Regions from separate parts of the Pseudomonas sp. HY13-MNA-CIBAN-0226 genome, predicted to be linked through region 3. Evidence: predicted binding sites of a transcription regulator. Region 3 holds the regulator's gene; each other region holds the start of a gene.

Region 1 (4,411 bases), on a different contig from region 3:
GGCCTGGAAAGCTACATTTCCATCCCCATCATCAAAGCCAATGGCGACTTTTTTGGCACCTTGTGTGCCATCGACTCCGTTACTGCGAAGCTCGACGATCCTGCTATCGAGAAAACGCTTACGCTCTTCGCTCAATTGATCGCCATGAACCTCGATACCCAGCGCGACCTGCTAGCTGCGCAAGCCTCACTGGTGGATGCCAATGAAAGTGCCCGGCTGCGAGAGCAGTTCATTGCCGTGCTCGGACACGATTTGCGTACGCCGCTGAGCGCCATTCGCATGAGTGCTGAACTGCTGCAAACCCAATCGGCCGACAAACGTTCGCTGGGTCTGGTTGCAGCCATCCGCCAAAGCTCCGTACGCATGGGAACCCTGATCGAAAACGTGCTGGATTTTGCCCGGGGCCGAATGGGCGGCGGGATACCGAGCAAACGACAGGTGGTAGATGACCTGGAACGCACGCTGCGCCTGACCGTTGATGAAATTCAATCATCCAACCCCGCCGCACGCTTGAGCAGTTAGATAGCCATACCTGCTGGGGTGTATTGCGATCCGCTGCGCATCAGTCAATTGCTTTCCAACCTGTTGGGCAACGCAGTCACCCATGGCTCTACGACTGCCCCCATCAGCGTACAAGCCTATGCCGACGACGATGACGTCGTCATATCCGTGACCAATCAGGGCGAACCCATCCCTGCCAACCTGGTGCCGCTATTGTTCGAACCCTTCACGCGATCGGAATCAGGTCAACGTGGCGAGGGCCTCGGATTGGGCTTATACATCGCATCGCAGATCGCGACCGCGCACGGCGGAAGTTTGAAAGTGACTTCGACGCCTGAGTCAGGGACGAACTTCACGGCTCGATTTCCCGGGAAGCAGAAGTGGCTTTGATTTGAGGAGGCAACCTGTTCGACCGTACCTACTACAGCAGCGTGGCCAATGGTGCCTATAGCCCGTATGACATCTACGGCGACCCACGTAATGTGAAACTGACTGCCCGGTACAGCTTCTAAATAGCTGTTCGCCGGCTAAGGTCAGGGAAGGACATGAGCGTTTTGCGTGAGGGGAGCGTTTGCACCTCACGCTGGCGCGGCCACCGTGGAACGCCGAGGTTTGCACAGGCTATCGAGTCGCGAGCCGCTGTAGTGGGATTCGCGGAATAAACGCCAGCGCCCGAACAAACCGTAGACATGCATGATCCGCCCCTGCTCGCGATACCCCATGCGAATGTGCGCTTTAAGGGCTGGAATGTTGTGCGCCTCACAGACGTCCACCACTTTGTTACAGCCTTGGGCTTGCATCGCCTGCCACAGGCAGATTTGGCCATCGACTGAAAGTGCCGTACCAAAGTAACGTCGCGTCATCTCGCCCCCGAACGCGAAGAACTCGCCGTCCTTGACCGGGAACCAGCAACCGTAATAGTGGCGATCATGGTAGTTGCGTTTGCTGCCCCAAATGAAAGCTACCGCATCACCCTTGTCGTCCAGGTACATATGTCCGGTATGCCCTTCGGCGGCCAGTTCGCGCATGACTTCCACTCGGTCGCCAAAGTGCCTGGCGAACGCATCCGCGTTCTGTGTATCGATGTCGACCAAGCGTAATCCTGAGTATGGCCTGAGCTTTTGAGCCGGAACCGACGTGACCAGGTCACGCTCCATCCACAGTAGCTCCCAGTGGAAAAACACATAGCGCTTCCACAGAGTATTGACGGTGCGACGCAGGCCTTTTCGTTTGACTCGCACTCGTAGCTGCTGCCATGCACTCATGAAACCTCCCGGTGGAGTTAGGGGCGTTGTTCTAACGTGTTTGGTGAGTGAATGCGCGATGGGCGAGCAGCTAATGGGTTCCAACCAATACGACTGTTGCCATGAAGAGCCAACACGTCCATGCGCTTGAAGTGGGTATAGAACAGCGCTGCAAGTGCATATAAAAAAGGCACGAATAGTTTTGTAACAAATTATTCAGCAGGCGCTAAATGTATCCAAGTCATTGCAGATGATTCTTAGCCACTCTGCACTTCGCGACAAGCAACCATCGGCCCTACTTTTATCGGCCTGCCCACCGAGGCTTCTAAAATGAGCGACTGCTTCGGGTCCGATGCAACCCTGCCCTATCGGCCAAAAGGAAACGCTTGGCCGTACGCCGGTTTTAGGTCAGACGTAGCGTTTAAGCGTCCACCCGTTCTTTTCGGACGCATGACCTGCCCTTTTAAAGTTACTCATTAACCTTTCTCATATTGCAGCCGATGTCCATGGCTTAGGGCATAGGAGCAATACAGATGAGAAACAACCAACCGGTTACGCAGCGCGAGGTTGCCCTTGGGCCTCAACAAAAACTCATCTCGGCAACGGATGCACGGGGCGTCATCACGTACTGCAATGACGCCTTCGTCGAGGTCAGCGGTTTTAACAAATCCGACCTGATCGGCGCGCCTCAAAACATCGTTCGCCACCCCGACGTGCCTTCCGCCGTCTTTGCTCATATGTGGGGTGCGCTCAAGCTTGGCAAACCGTGGATGGGCATCGTCAAGAATCGCTCGAAAAATGGCGACCACTACTGGGTCAACGCCTACGTCACGCCGATTTTCGAGGGGCAAGAGGTTGTGGGCTATGAGTCGGTAAGGGTCAAGCCGACGGCCGAGCAGATCCATCGTGCCGAAGCCCTCTATAAACGCCTCAGCCAGGGCAAGTCGGCCGTCCCGGTCAGTGATCAATGGCAACCCGCCCTGCTCGCCTGGCTGCCGGTTTTGACCATGGGCCTGGTGGGTGCATTGGGCGGCGTGTTCCTCGGTATGTCGGAGGCGATCATTCTGGCTGTCGGGGTATCGGTGCCGCTCGGGCTCTGGGTCTCGAGTCGACAGAACCGCGGTGCGCTGCGTCTGCTGAAAATGGCTGAAGCCTCAACCTGCGACGCGTTGCTGGCAAAAATGTACAGCGACGAACGTGGCCCCCAGGCAAGCCTTGAAACGGCGTTTGTCAGCCAGGCCTCCCGGCTCAAGACGTGCCTCACCCGGTTGCAGGATACGGCTGAACAACTGACCGGGCTGGCCGGCAGATCCGATGGCCTCGCCACCGAAAGTTCCCGTGGGCTTGACCGACAACGGGTCGAGACCGAGCAGGTGTCGGCCGCAGTCAATCAAATGGCCGCCACCACACAGGAAGTCGCCAGCCACGTCCAACGCACCGCCGACGCTACCCAGGAAGCCAATGTGTTGACCGGGCGTGGACGCGAAGTGGCCCGGGACACCCGGGAAGCCATTCAGCGCCTTTCGGTGGTGGTGGGTGAAACCGGGGTGACCGTCGCGCAACTGGCCAGGGACAGCAACGAAATCGGCACGGTAGTCGATGTGATCAAGGGCATTGCCGACCAGACCAACCTGCTGGCGCTGAACGCCGCCATCGAAGCTGCGCGAGCGGGCGACATGGGTCGAGGCTTTGCGGTAGTCGCCGATGAAGTGCGCCAGTTGGCGCAGCGCACGACGGAGTCCACGACGCAAATCCATGGGCTGATTTCCAAGCTGCAGGTCTCGTCCAACAATGCGGTGAAAACCATGGAAAGCGGTCATCGCCAGGCCGAAGAAGGCGTGGCGTGGGTGCTTGAAGCAGATAAAGCATTAGTCGGGATCAGTGAAGCGGTGGCAAACATCACGGACATGACTACCCAGATTGCCGCAGCGACCGAAGAGCAGACCGCCGTAGCCGAGGAAATCAGTCGCAACATCACGACCATTGCCAATCTGGCAGACCAGACGTCTGAACAGGCCAGGCATTCGGCAGAGCTGAGCAAGGAACTGACCCAGACCGCTAAAATTCAGTATTCATTGGTCGAGCGATTCAACCGATAACCCGTCGATTGCTGCCCGTCCCGACGGGCAGCAATCGGCCAGACGCGGTCATTGGAATGCACATCCAGGAAACAACTCGTGATCGGCTAAAAGCAGTCAGTCTGAGGCGCTTGGTAAGTCAGGGGCAACGCATCGCCATTAGAACATGTGATAAAGCACCAGCCCGCCCTCTGCATCCGGGCTTGCGTCAGAAAAGCCTTTGACCGCGTACAGTTGAATCTTCCATTCGTGGCTGAGCTTATGCGTGACGAACAGGGTGAGTTCCTGAATTTGCGAACCGGTGGAGACGACTTTCTGCCTCCAGTCGTAGGAGGCGCCCGCCGTAGTGCGCACAGCCACGGGCATGGCGAAGCCGAGGCTGGCAAATATCGGGTCGTCGAAATTGCTATCGGGTAGGTCGCCAAACTTTTTCCATCCCAGGGTCGCGAAGCCGGTCACCGAGCCGAAGGTCTTGGCGATGTCAACCTGAGCGGTATAGTCGAATTCGCCGGTGCCCAGGCACTGATCTTCATCTGCGGTGGGGAACTTGACCTTGCCGATCAGATCCAGCAACACGCCCCCCTCACT
Region 2 (4,411 bases), on a different contig from region 3:
GATGCCAGGTCATCAGGACGGAATTTGGCCAGGAAGTCATCGGCACCGACTTTCTTGACCATCGCCTGATTGAACACACCCGACAACGAAGTATGCAGGATGATATGAAGCTTTTGCATGCGTGGGTCGCTGCGGATCTCGGCGGTCAGGGTATAGCCGTCCATTTCCGGCATCTCGATGTCGGAAATCATCATCAGAAACTCTTCTTCCGGCTTCTTCCCTTCGTCCACCAGCTTGCGCAGGTAATCCAGGGCCTGCCGACCGTCGTTCAACGCCACGACTTCCACACCGACCGTCTGTAGACAACGCGATACCTGCTTGCGTGCCACGGACGAGTCATCAACCGTCAGCACCCGCAAAGACAGGGCCTTGTGCTGGGTCTCGACGTCCACCACACCAACGGAAATCGCTTCCGGCGTGGGTGCCACTTCCGCCAGCACTTTCTCCACGTCGATGATTTCGACCAACTGATTGTCGACCCGGGTCACAGCCGTCAGGTAATGATCGCGGCCGGTGCCCTTGGGTGGCGGATGGATCTCCTCCCAGTTCATGTTGACGATTCGCTCCACCGAGCGCACCAGGAACCCCTGGGTCTTGGTGTTGTACTCCGTGATGATCACGAAGGGATTGCTTTGATCCAGCAACCGACCGGCACCGGTCGCCATCGCCAAATCGAGAATCGGAATGGTTGCCCCCCGAATACTCGCTACACCGCACACGACAGGATTGGATTTGGGCATCACGGTCAGCTTGGGGCATTGCAGCACCTCACGAACCTTGAATACGTTGATCCCATAGAGCTGCTGGCCGTCGAGACGGAACAACAACAGCTCCAGGCGATTCTGCCCTACCAGTTGCGTGCGCTGGTTTACCGAATCCATTACACCAGCCATGCCCAGACCCCCTAACACCAACGCTTAAGTGTGTTGCGACGCACATTCATTGCTAAACGGCACGGCGCTTGCTTTTTAACTCTTATGAGCACAGAACCGACATTTTTCCGACGCCTGACCGCACATTTGCACACATTGCTGTGCGCGACGGCGGCTGCCTGCCTGTTTAACGCTGGCAGCCCTGCCCTTGCCGACTCGGTTACCTTGCCTGACATGCTTATCGGCGTGACCCAGGGTTTTCTTGAATTCACCGTAGAAGACTATTTGGCGACCAGTCAGACCGAGGGTCGATATGAAATCGAAGTCAACCAACTCGACCCGCGCCTTCGCATGCCGATGTGCGACAGGGAATTGACAGCCAGCCTTGAAAGCCCGGCCAGGCCCTTGGGGCGTGTCACGGTCAAAGTTCGTTGCGAAGGCGCCTCTCCGTGGACGGTTTTCGTGCCGGCGCAGGTCCGCCTGTTTCGCGAAGTCGTCACCGCCACTCGGCCGCTGCGACGCCTCGGGGTGATCGAACCTGAAGACGTCATGTTGCGCGAGCGCGACATCAGCCTGATCAGCCAGGGCTACCTGACGTCCCTGGACCAGGCGATCGGACAGAAGTTGACCCGACCAATGGTCGCCGATCAGCTGGTCACCCTGGTGAACATCGAACAGGCGGAAGTCATCAGCAAGGGTGACCAGGTGGTGATCACCGCCCGCAGCGGCACGCTCAGCGTACGCATGCCCGGCGAGGCGCTGTCCAATGGCGGGTTGCGCGATCAGATCCGCGTGAAAAACCTCAATTCCCAGCGAGTCATCAAGGCGCAAGTGATCGCGCCCGGCCAGGTGGAAGTCGCCATGTAGAGGCCGGGCCTGGCAAGCAGCCGCTTGAAGAGATGGCGCACCCTGCGACTGTTCCCTAAACTAGGGCGTGCAGGGGCCAGCGCTGACGCGCGCAAGCTCATTGATAAATGGGCCTAAAGTTTTCTCGGGTATGGCCGAAAACATGGCAAGCGTCCAAATACCCAGAGGTTTTTTATCATGGTCATCGATTTCAACTCATCGAACAGCGCTCTGCCACTAAAGGGCAGTACACGTACCAGTGCCAGCAAGGAAGCGGCTGAAAATGCCAAGGCTGCGCCGCTGAATACCCCGGCACCGGAAGCCACTACCGTGAAAAGCGGAGAATCGGTACATTTCAGTAATGAGGCCCAGCAGTTGCAGAAGGTCACTGACAAGCTGCGCGATCAGCCTGAAGTCGACAAAGCCCGCGTGGCCGAGTTGAAAGCAGCGATTGCCGATGGCAGCTATAAAGTCGACAGCAAAAGCGTAGCCAGCAAACTGATCAACTTCGAACACCAGCGCTAGGCTCCGGTCTGCGCCAGGCTTTTGGACGCTTAAAACCCAAGGCTAGCCATGCACGATACCCAATTACTACAACTGATCATCGACGACTTTGCACCAGCGCAACAATTGTTCGAGCTACTGCAAACCGAGTCCCTCGCCTTGCATGGTCGCGACATGCGTCTGCTCGAGGATATTCTGGCGCGCAAGCAGGCACTGATCATTTTGCTGGAACAGCATGGCCGCAAGCGCAGCGAAATCCTTGCCAGCCTCAACCTGCCGCTCAATCGACAGGGGCTGGAGCAACTGGCCAGCCAGTCAAGCGTTGGCGACCGCCTGTTGTCGCAAAGTGATGTGCTGACCGATCTCCTGGCCCAGTGCCAGGACGCCAACGTGCACAATGGCCGGTCCATCATGATGCAACAGGCCGCCACGGCCACCCAGCTGAAAATCCTTCATGGCGGCGACACACCCGCGCTTTACGACGCGCGCGGTTCAACCTCCACCCTGGCGAAACGGGGTCCCCTCAGTCAGGCCTGAACCTGACATCGAGCCCGCACTATCAAGACGAGAAACATGCTGGCAAAATGCCGGCAAGCAGCTGTCAAATTTTGTCTGGAGATTGATGAACCGTGTTCAATGCCTCAAGCGCGGATGATGCTCCGCAGCCACCCAAGGTGCTCACCACGCCCCTTGAGATCTCCGGCACCCTTCGTCAGCTGCAAGACAGCCACGACCCGCTGATCATCACGTTTCACGAGCGCGCCCAACGCTTCCAGAGTTATCTGGTGGGGATTGACCGTGACAACGGCACCATGGCCCTGGACGAAATGATCCCCCGTGACGGCGAACGTTTCCTGCTGGCAGGCGAGCCGTTCAAGGTCGAAGGCTTTCACGACGGCGTGCGAATCGCCTGGGAAAGCAACGGCGCGCTGACCATCGACGAAACCAGTGGCAGCCGCTGCTATCACGGCCCCCTGCCGGACGAAGTGGTATACCACCAGCGCCGCAACGCCTTCCGCGCGGCATTGAAGCTGGCGCAACTGGTGGACGTGGACCTGGACGGTGAAAAACTCAAGGCGCCGATCAAGGGCAAGTTGCTCGACATCTCCGCCACCGGCTGCAAATTGCGTTTCGACGGCGACATCGGCGGCAACCTGCAACTGGGCCAGGTCTACGACCGTTTCATGGCTGCCCTGCCGTTCGGCAAAATGACTGCCCCGGTTGAACTGCGTTACCTGCATTTCGAAGAGAAAATTTCCACCACCTTCGCCGGCGTGCGCTTTCACAACATGAGCGGCCTGGTGCAGCGCCAGGTCGAGCGCTTTGTCTATCAGCTGCAGCGCGAAGCCCGCCGATTCGATAAAGACGACCTCTGATACAGGCGCCAATAAAAACGGGCAGTCCCTTGCGGTGACTGCCCGTTTTTTTATGCGCCGAACTTAAGGACGCGCTTCGGTAAAGCTCTGTTCACGCCCCTCATCCGGGTCGTCGCCCGAGGGTTCATCCGTTTCAGATTTCGGCTCTGGTTCCAGCTCTGGTCCCACCTCAGGCTCAGGCTCAGGCGCAACCGGATTCTGCATCTGATCCTGCACCACCTGCTCATCCACCCGCGGATCGAGCGCCGCTACCAATGGCGAACTCGACATGCTGTCCGGCATCGCCACGTGATGCAGCGGCGCGTCGTCGACCTGGTGCAGGTTGGTCACCGCTTTCGGGCGGATTCGCCACACCAGCACCAGCGCGAAGAAGCTGAAGAACGCATACAGCATCTGGCTGCCGAACAGCTTCATCAAGACCCCTGCCACCAAAGGCCCGATACTCGCACCCACGCCATAGGTCACCAGCAGCATCGCGGTCAGGGAGACCCGGCGATCACCTTCGACGTGGTCATTGGAGAAGGCCACGGCCAATGGATACAGGCAGAACTGCACCAGCGAGCAGAAGAACCCGGCGATGAACAGCACCTCCAGCGGCACTTGCTTGAGGATCGCCAACGGCAACGCGGCCACCGCCAGGCTGAACGCAAAGCAGCGGATCAACAGCGCCCGGTCATAGCGATCGGACAGCCAGCCCAGCGGCCACTGCACCAGCAGGCCGGCAAAAATGCAGCTACCCATGAACAGACCGACCTGCTCGGTGGACAGCCCTTGCTGCGAGGCATACAGCGGCGCCAGGCCGTAGAACGAACC
Region 3 (4,411 bases):
CAATCGCCGACTCCAGCGCTTCGACGGCGAAGTTACCCTTGCCATGGAGCTGATCGAGCAGTGCTTCGAATTCTTCGTCGGTGATGTCCGAGCTGTCGCCTGCGGCCTTTGGTGCAGCCGGTGCGGCAGGTGCCGCCGGGGCAACCACGGCGTCGATGGCGAACTGGCCTTTACCGTGCAACTGATCGAGCAACGACTCGAACTCGTCGTCGGTGATTTCGTCGCTGGCTGCAGCCGTGGTGCTGACGGGTGCTGGTGCGGCAGGCGCCGCCTCGGCCTGGGCCTTGACGGCGTTCAACGAGTCCAGCAGTTGCTCGAATTCGTTGTCGGTAATGTCACCCGATGTGCTTTCTGCCACCGGCGCCACTTCGGCAACCGGTGCGGCTTCGTCGGCCGATTGCGGCTCGGCCAGACGGGCCAGGGCTGCCAGCAACTCAGGCGTGGCCGCCGTGATCGGGCTGCGCTCGCGGACTTCGGTGAACATGCCGTTCACCGCGTCCAGTGCTTCGAGAACTACGTCCATCAGTTCCGAGTCGACGCGACGCTCACCCTTGCGCAGGATGTCGAACACGTTCTCGGCGATGTGACAGCACTCCACCAGCTCGTTGAGCTGGAGGAAGCCGGCGCCCCCTTTTACAGTGTGAAAACCGCGAAAAATTGCATTGAGCAAATCCGCATCATCCGGTCGGCTTTCCAGCTCGACCAGTTGTTCGGACAGTTGCTCTAGAATCTCGCCGGCCTCAACCAGGAAATCCTGAAGGATCTCTTCATCGGCGCCGAAGCTCATTAATGGGGTGCTCCTACAGGTCTAAAATCCAAGGCTGGATAGCAAATCGTCCACATCGTCCTGACCGGACATAACGTCTTCTCTTTTATCGGCATGAATCTGCGGACCTTCACCCTGAGAGAGATGTTTTTGTGGATCTTTTTCCGCGTGCATCGCTTGACGGTCATGTTCGATGCCCGCAAAGCGGTCCACCTGACTGGCCATCAGCACGAGCTTGAGCAGATTGCTTTCAACTTCGGTGACCAATTGAGTCACGCGCTTGATCACCTGGCCGGTGAGGTCCTGGTAATCCTGAGCGAGCAGAATGTCGTTGAGGTTGCCCGCCACCACGCGATTGTCTTCGCTGCTGCGTGTCAGGAAACCGTCGACCCGCCGGGCCAGCTCGCGGAACTCTTCGGCCCCGACTTCGCGGCGCATGAACCGTCCCCAGTCCGTGCTCAAGGCCTCGGCTTCCTGGCTCAGGCTGTTAACCAGCGGCGTGGCGTTTTCCACCAGGTCCATGGTGCGGTTGGCGGCGGCTTCGGTGAGCTTGACCACGTACCCCAGGCGCTCGGTGGCGTCGGTGATCTGAGAGACCTCCTCGGCTTGCGGCATATTCGGATCAATCTGGAAATTGACGATCGCGCTATGCAACTCGCGGGTGAGCTTGCCCACCTCCTGGTACAGGCCGCGGTCACGGGTCTGGTTGAGCTCATGGATCAGTTGCACGGCGTCGCCGAACTTGCCTTTTTCAAGGCTCTCGACCAATTCGACGGCGTGTTTTTTCAGGGTCGATTCGAAATCGCCCTGTGAAATTTCTTTTTGCTCCATAGCTCCCCCGTGGCGCAGTGACTCAGCCTATGCGTTCGAAAATCTTTTCGATTTTTTCTTTCAACGCCTGGGCCGTGAAGGGCTTGACCACATAGCCGTTAACACCGGCCTGGGCTGCTTCAATGATTTGCTCGCGCTTGGCTTCGGCGGTCACCATCAGCACTGGCAGGTGCTTGAGCTTTTCGTCGGCACGCACGTGGCGCAGCAGATCGATGCCGGTCATGCCGGGCATGTTCCAGTCCGTTACCAGAAAGTCGATGCTACCGCTGTTGAGGACCGGAATGGCCGTAGTGCCGTCATCCGCCTCGACCGTGTTGGTGAACCCAAGGTCACGCAACAGGTTTTTTATGATCCGCCGCATCGTTGAGAAGTCATCAACGATGAGGATTTTCATGTTCTTGTCCAATTCGACCTCCAAGCAGTCTTAAACGCGCCCAGCACCTGGACACGCCATTTCATTCAATCCGGCAAAACACTCGATGACTGTCTGGAGCACAACAGATCGCGACCGGCGCGTTTAACACCCGCCAGCCCGTTCGCAGTGTCCCCACACTGCCTTCAGCGCGCTCGCCACTCCCCCAAACGCCCCCGCAAACGGGCCGCGCACTGGCTGTGTAACTGGCTGACCCGAGATTCGCTGACACCCAGGACCTCACCGATTTCCTTGAGGTTCAGCTCTTCGTCGTAGTACAGCGCCAACACCAGTCGCTCACGCTCCGGCAAATTGGCAATCGCGTCCGCCAGCGCGGCCTGGAAGCGTTCATCTTCCAGGTCACGCGACGGCTCCGTATGAGCACTTGCTCCATCCTCGTGCAGCCCTTCGTGTTCGCCGTCCTGCAACAGGTCGTCGAAACTGAAGAGGCGGCTGCCCAGGGTGTCGTTCAAAATCCCGTAATAATCGTCAAGACTCAATTGGAGTTCGGCCGCAACTTCGTGATCTTTAGCGTCGCGACCTGTTTTAGCTTCAATCGAGCGAATTGCGTCGCTGACCATTCGGGTATTGCGGTGGACCGAACGTGGCGCCCAGTCCCCCTTGCGCACTTCATCGAGCATCGCGCCGCGGATTCGAATGCCCGCGTACGTCTCGAAACTCGCGCCTTTGCTGGCGTCGTATTTGGTGGATACTTCAAGCAGGCCGATCATCCCGGCCTGGATCAGGTCTTCGACCTGGACACTGGCCGGCAAACGCGCCAACAGGTGGTAGGCAATCCGTTTTACCAGTGGCGCGTAACGCTCGATCAGCTCGCACTGCGCATCGCGGGCCGATATCTTGTAGAGGTTATAGCCACTGGCGGTCATAGCACCGGCCCTGCCGTTTGTTGTACGAGGCGCTCAACGAAAAATTCCAGGTGCCCGCGCGGGTTCGCCGGCAGCGGCCAGGTATCGACCTTCTGCGCGATCGCCTTGAACGCCAGCGAACATTTGGAACGCGGAAACGCTTCGTAAACCGCACGCTGTTTTTGCACGGCCTTGCGCACGCTTTCGTCGTATGGCACCGCGCCGACATATTGCAGGGCGACGTCGAGGAAGCGGTCCGTGACCTTGGTCAACTTGGCGAACAGGTTGCGCCCTTCCTGCGGGCTCTGGGCCATATTGGCCAGGACGCGGAAGCGGTTCATGCCGTAGTCGCGGTTGAGCAACTTGATCAACGCATAGGCGTCAGTGATCGAGGTCGGCTCGTCGCACACCACCAGCAGGACTTCCTGGGCGGCGCGCACAAAGCTGACCACCGAATCACCAATGCCCGCAGCCGTGTCGATCACCAGCACATCGAGGTTATCGCCGATGTCGCTGAAGGCCTGGATCAGGCCGGCGTGTTGAGCCGGTGTCAGGTGCACCATGCTCTGGGTGCCGGACGCGGCCGGCACGATACGAATGCCGCCCGGGCCTTGCAACAGAACGTCGCGCAGCTCACAGCGGCCTTCGATCACGTCGGCCAGGGTACGTTTGGGTGTCAGCCCCAAAAGGACGTCGACGTTCGCCAGCCCAAGGTCGGCGTCCAGAAGCATGACGCGCCGTCCGAGCTCAGCCAAAGCCAGCGACAAGTTCACTGACACGTTAGTTTTGCCGACGCCACCTTTGCCGCCGGTCACCGCGATCACCTGTACGGGATGCATGCTGCCCATGTTATTTCTTTACCTTGTCTTGCATAGACGGAGGCCACATTACTGGCTGCGCGTTCATCATCTGAACAATGCATGGCAGACCATCGATGTAGGTACAAAAACGATTCATTAATACCTCAGCCAACCTGCTTGGTGGGACTGTGGTAAATATCAGCGAACATGTCAGCCATGGCTTCTTCGCTGGGTTCTTCCTGCATTTGCACGCTGACTGCGCGACTGACCAATTGATGACGCCGCGGCAGATGCAAGTCATCCGGGATCCGTGGCCCATCGGTCAGGTAGGCCACCGGCAGTTCATGACTGATGGCCAGGCTCAACACATCGCCCAGACTGGCCGTTTCATCCAGTTTAGTCAGGATGCAGCCGGCGAGCCCGCAGCGCTTGTAACTGTGATAAGCGGCGGTTAGAACCTGTTTCTGGCTGGTGGTTGCGAGGACCAGGTAATTTTTTGACTTGATGCCACGTCCGGCCAGGCTTTCGAGCTGCATGCGCAGTGCCGGATCGCTGGCCTGCAGGCCGGCGGTATCGATCAACACCACACGCTTGCGCAACAAAGGCTCCAGCGCCTGCACCAGCGACTGCCCCGGGTCGACATGAGTCACCGGCACATTGAGGATGCGGCCCAGGGTCTTGAGCTGTTCCTGGGCGCCGATCCGGTAGCTGTCCATGCTCACCAGCGCAATGTTCT

What was found. Region 3 encodes FliA, which starts transcription of late flagellar genes. Its sites were predicted from a motif close to CTAAAGTTTNNNNNNNNNNNGCCGNTAA; they were not measured.
Region 1: the regulator FliA is predicted to act here: its motif matches at 2,594-2,621, upstream of AAEZ05_RS02640 (methyl-accepting chemotaxis protein).
Region 2: the regulator FliA is predicted to act here: its motif matches at 1,853-1,880, upstream of flgM (flagellar biosynthesis anti-sigma factor FlgM).

What each region holds. Positions count from the first base shown of each region.
Region 1 is NZ_JBEOPS010000002.1:103,516-107,926, reverse strand. Features, by position in the region: partial or broken gene AAEZ05_RS02650 (GAF domain-containing sensor histidine kinase) at 1-891, shown strand, start outside; gene AAEZ05_RS02645 (GNAT family N-acetyltransferase) at 1,080-1,766, opposite strand; partial or broken gene AAEZ05_RS30630 (PAS domain-containing protein) at 2,279-2,548, shown strand; gene AAEZ05_RS02640 (methyl-accepting chemotaxis protein) at 2,753-3,844, shown strand; gene AAEZ05_RS02635 (hypothetical protein) at 3,983-4,411, opposite strand, start outside.
Region 2 is NZ_JBEOPS010000005.1:4,700-9,110, reverse strand. Features, by position in the region: gene AAEZ05_RS06705 (chemotaxis protein CheV) at 1-893, opposite strand, end outside; gene flgA (flagellar basal body P-ring formation chaperone FlgA) at 978-1,739, shown strand; gene flgM (flagellar biosynthesis anti-sigma factor FlgM) at 1,917-2,243, shown strand; gene AAEZ05_RS06690 (flagella synthesis protein FlgN) at 2,292-2,759, shown strand; gene AAEZ05_RS06685 (flagellar brake protein) at 2,852-3,598, shown strand; gene AAEZ05_RS06680 (MFS transporter) at 3,662-4,411, opposite strand, start outside.
Region 3 is NZ_JBEOPS010000008.1:19,720-24,130, forward strand. Features, by position in the region: gene AAEZ05_RS10500 (chemotaxis protein CheA) at 1-787, opposite strand, end outside; gene AAEZ05_RS10505 (protein phosphatase CheZ) at 809-1,597, opposite strand; gene AAEZ05_RS10510 (chemotaxis response regulator CheY) at 1,620-1,991, opposite strand; gene fliA (RNA polymerase sigma factor FliA) at 2,156-2,896, opposite strand; gene fleN (flagellar synthesis regulator FleN) at 2,893-3,723, opposite strand; gene flhF (flagellar biosynthesis GTPase FlhF) at 3,840-4,411, opposite strand, start outside.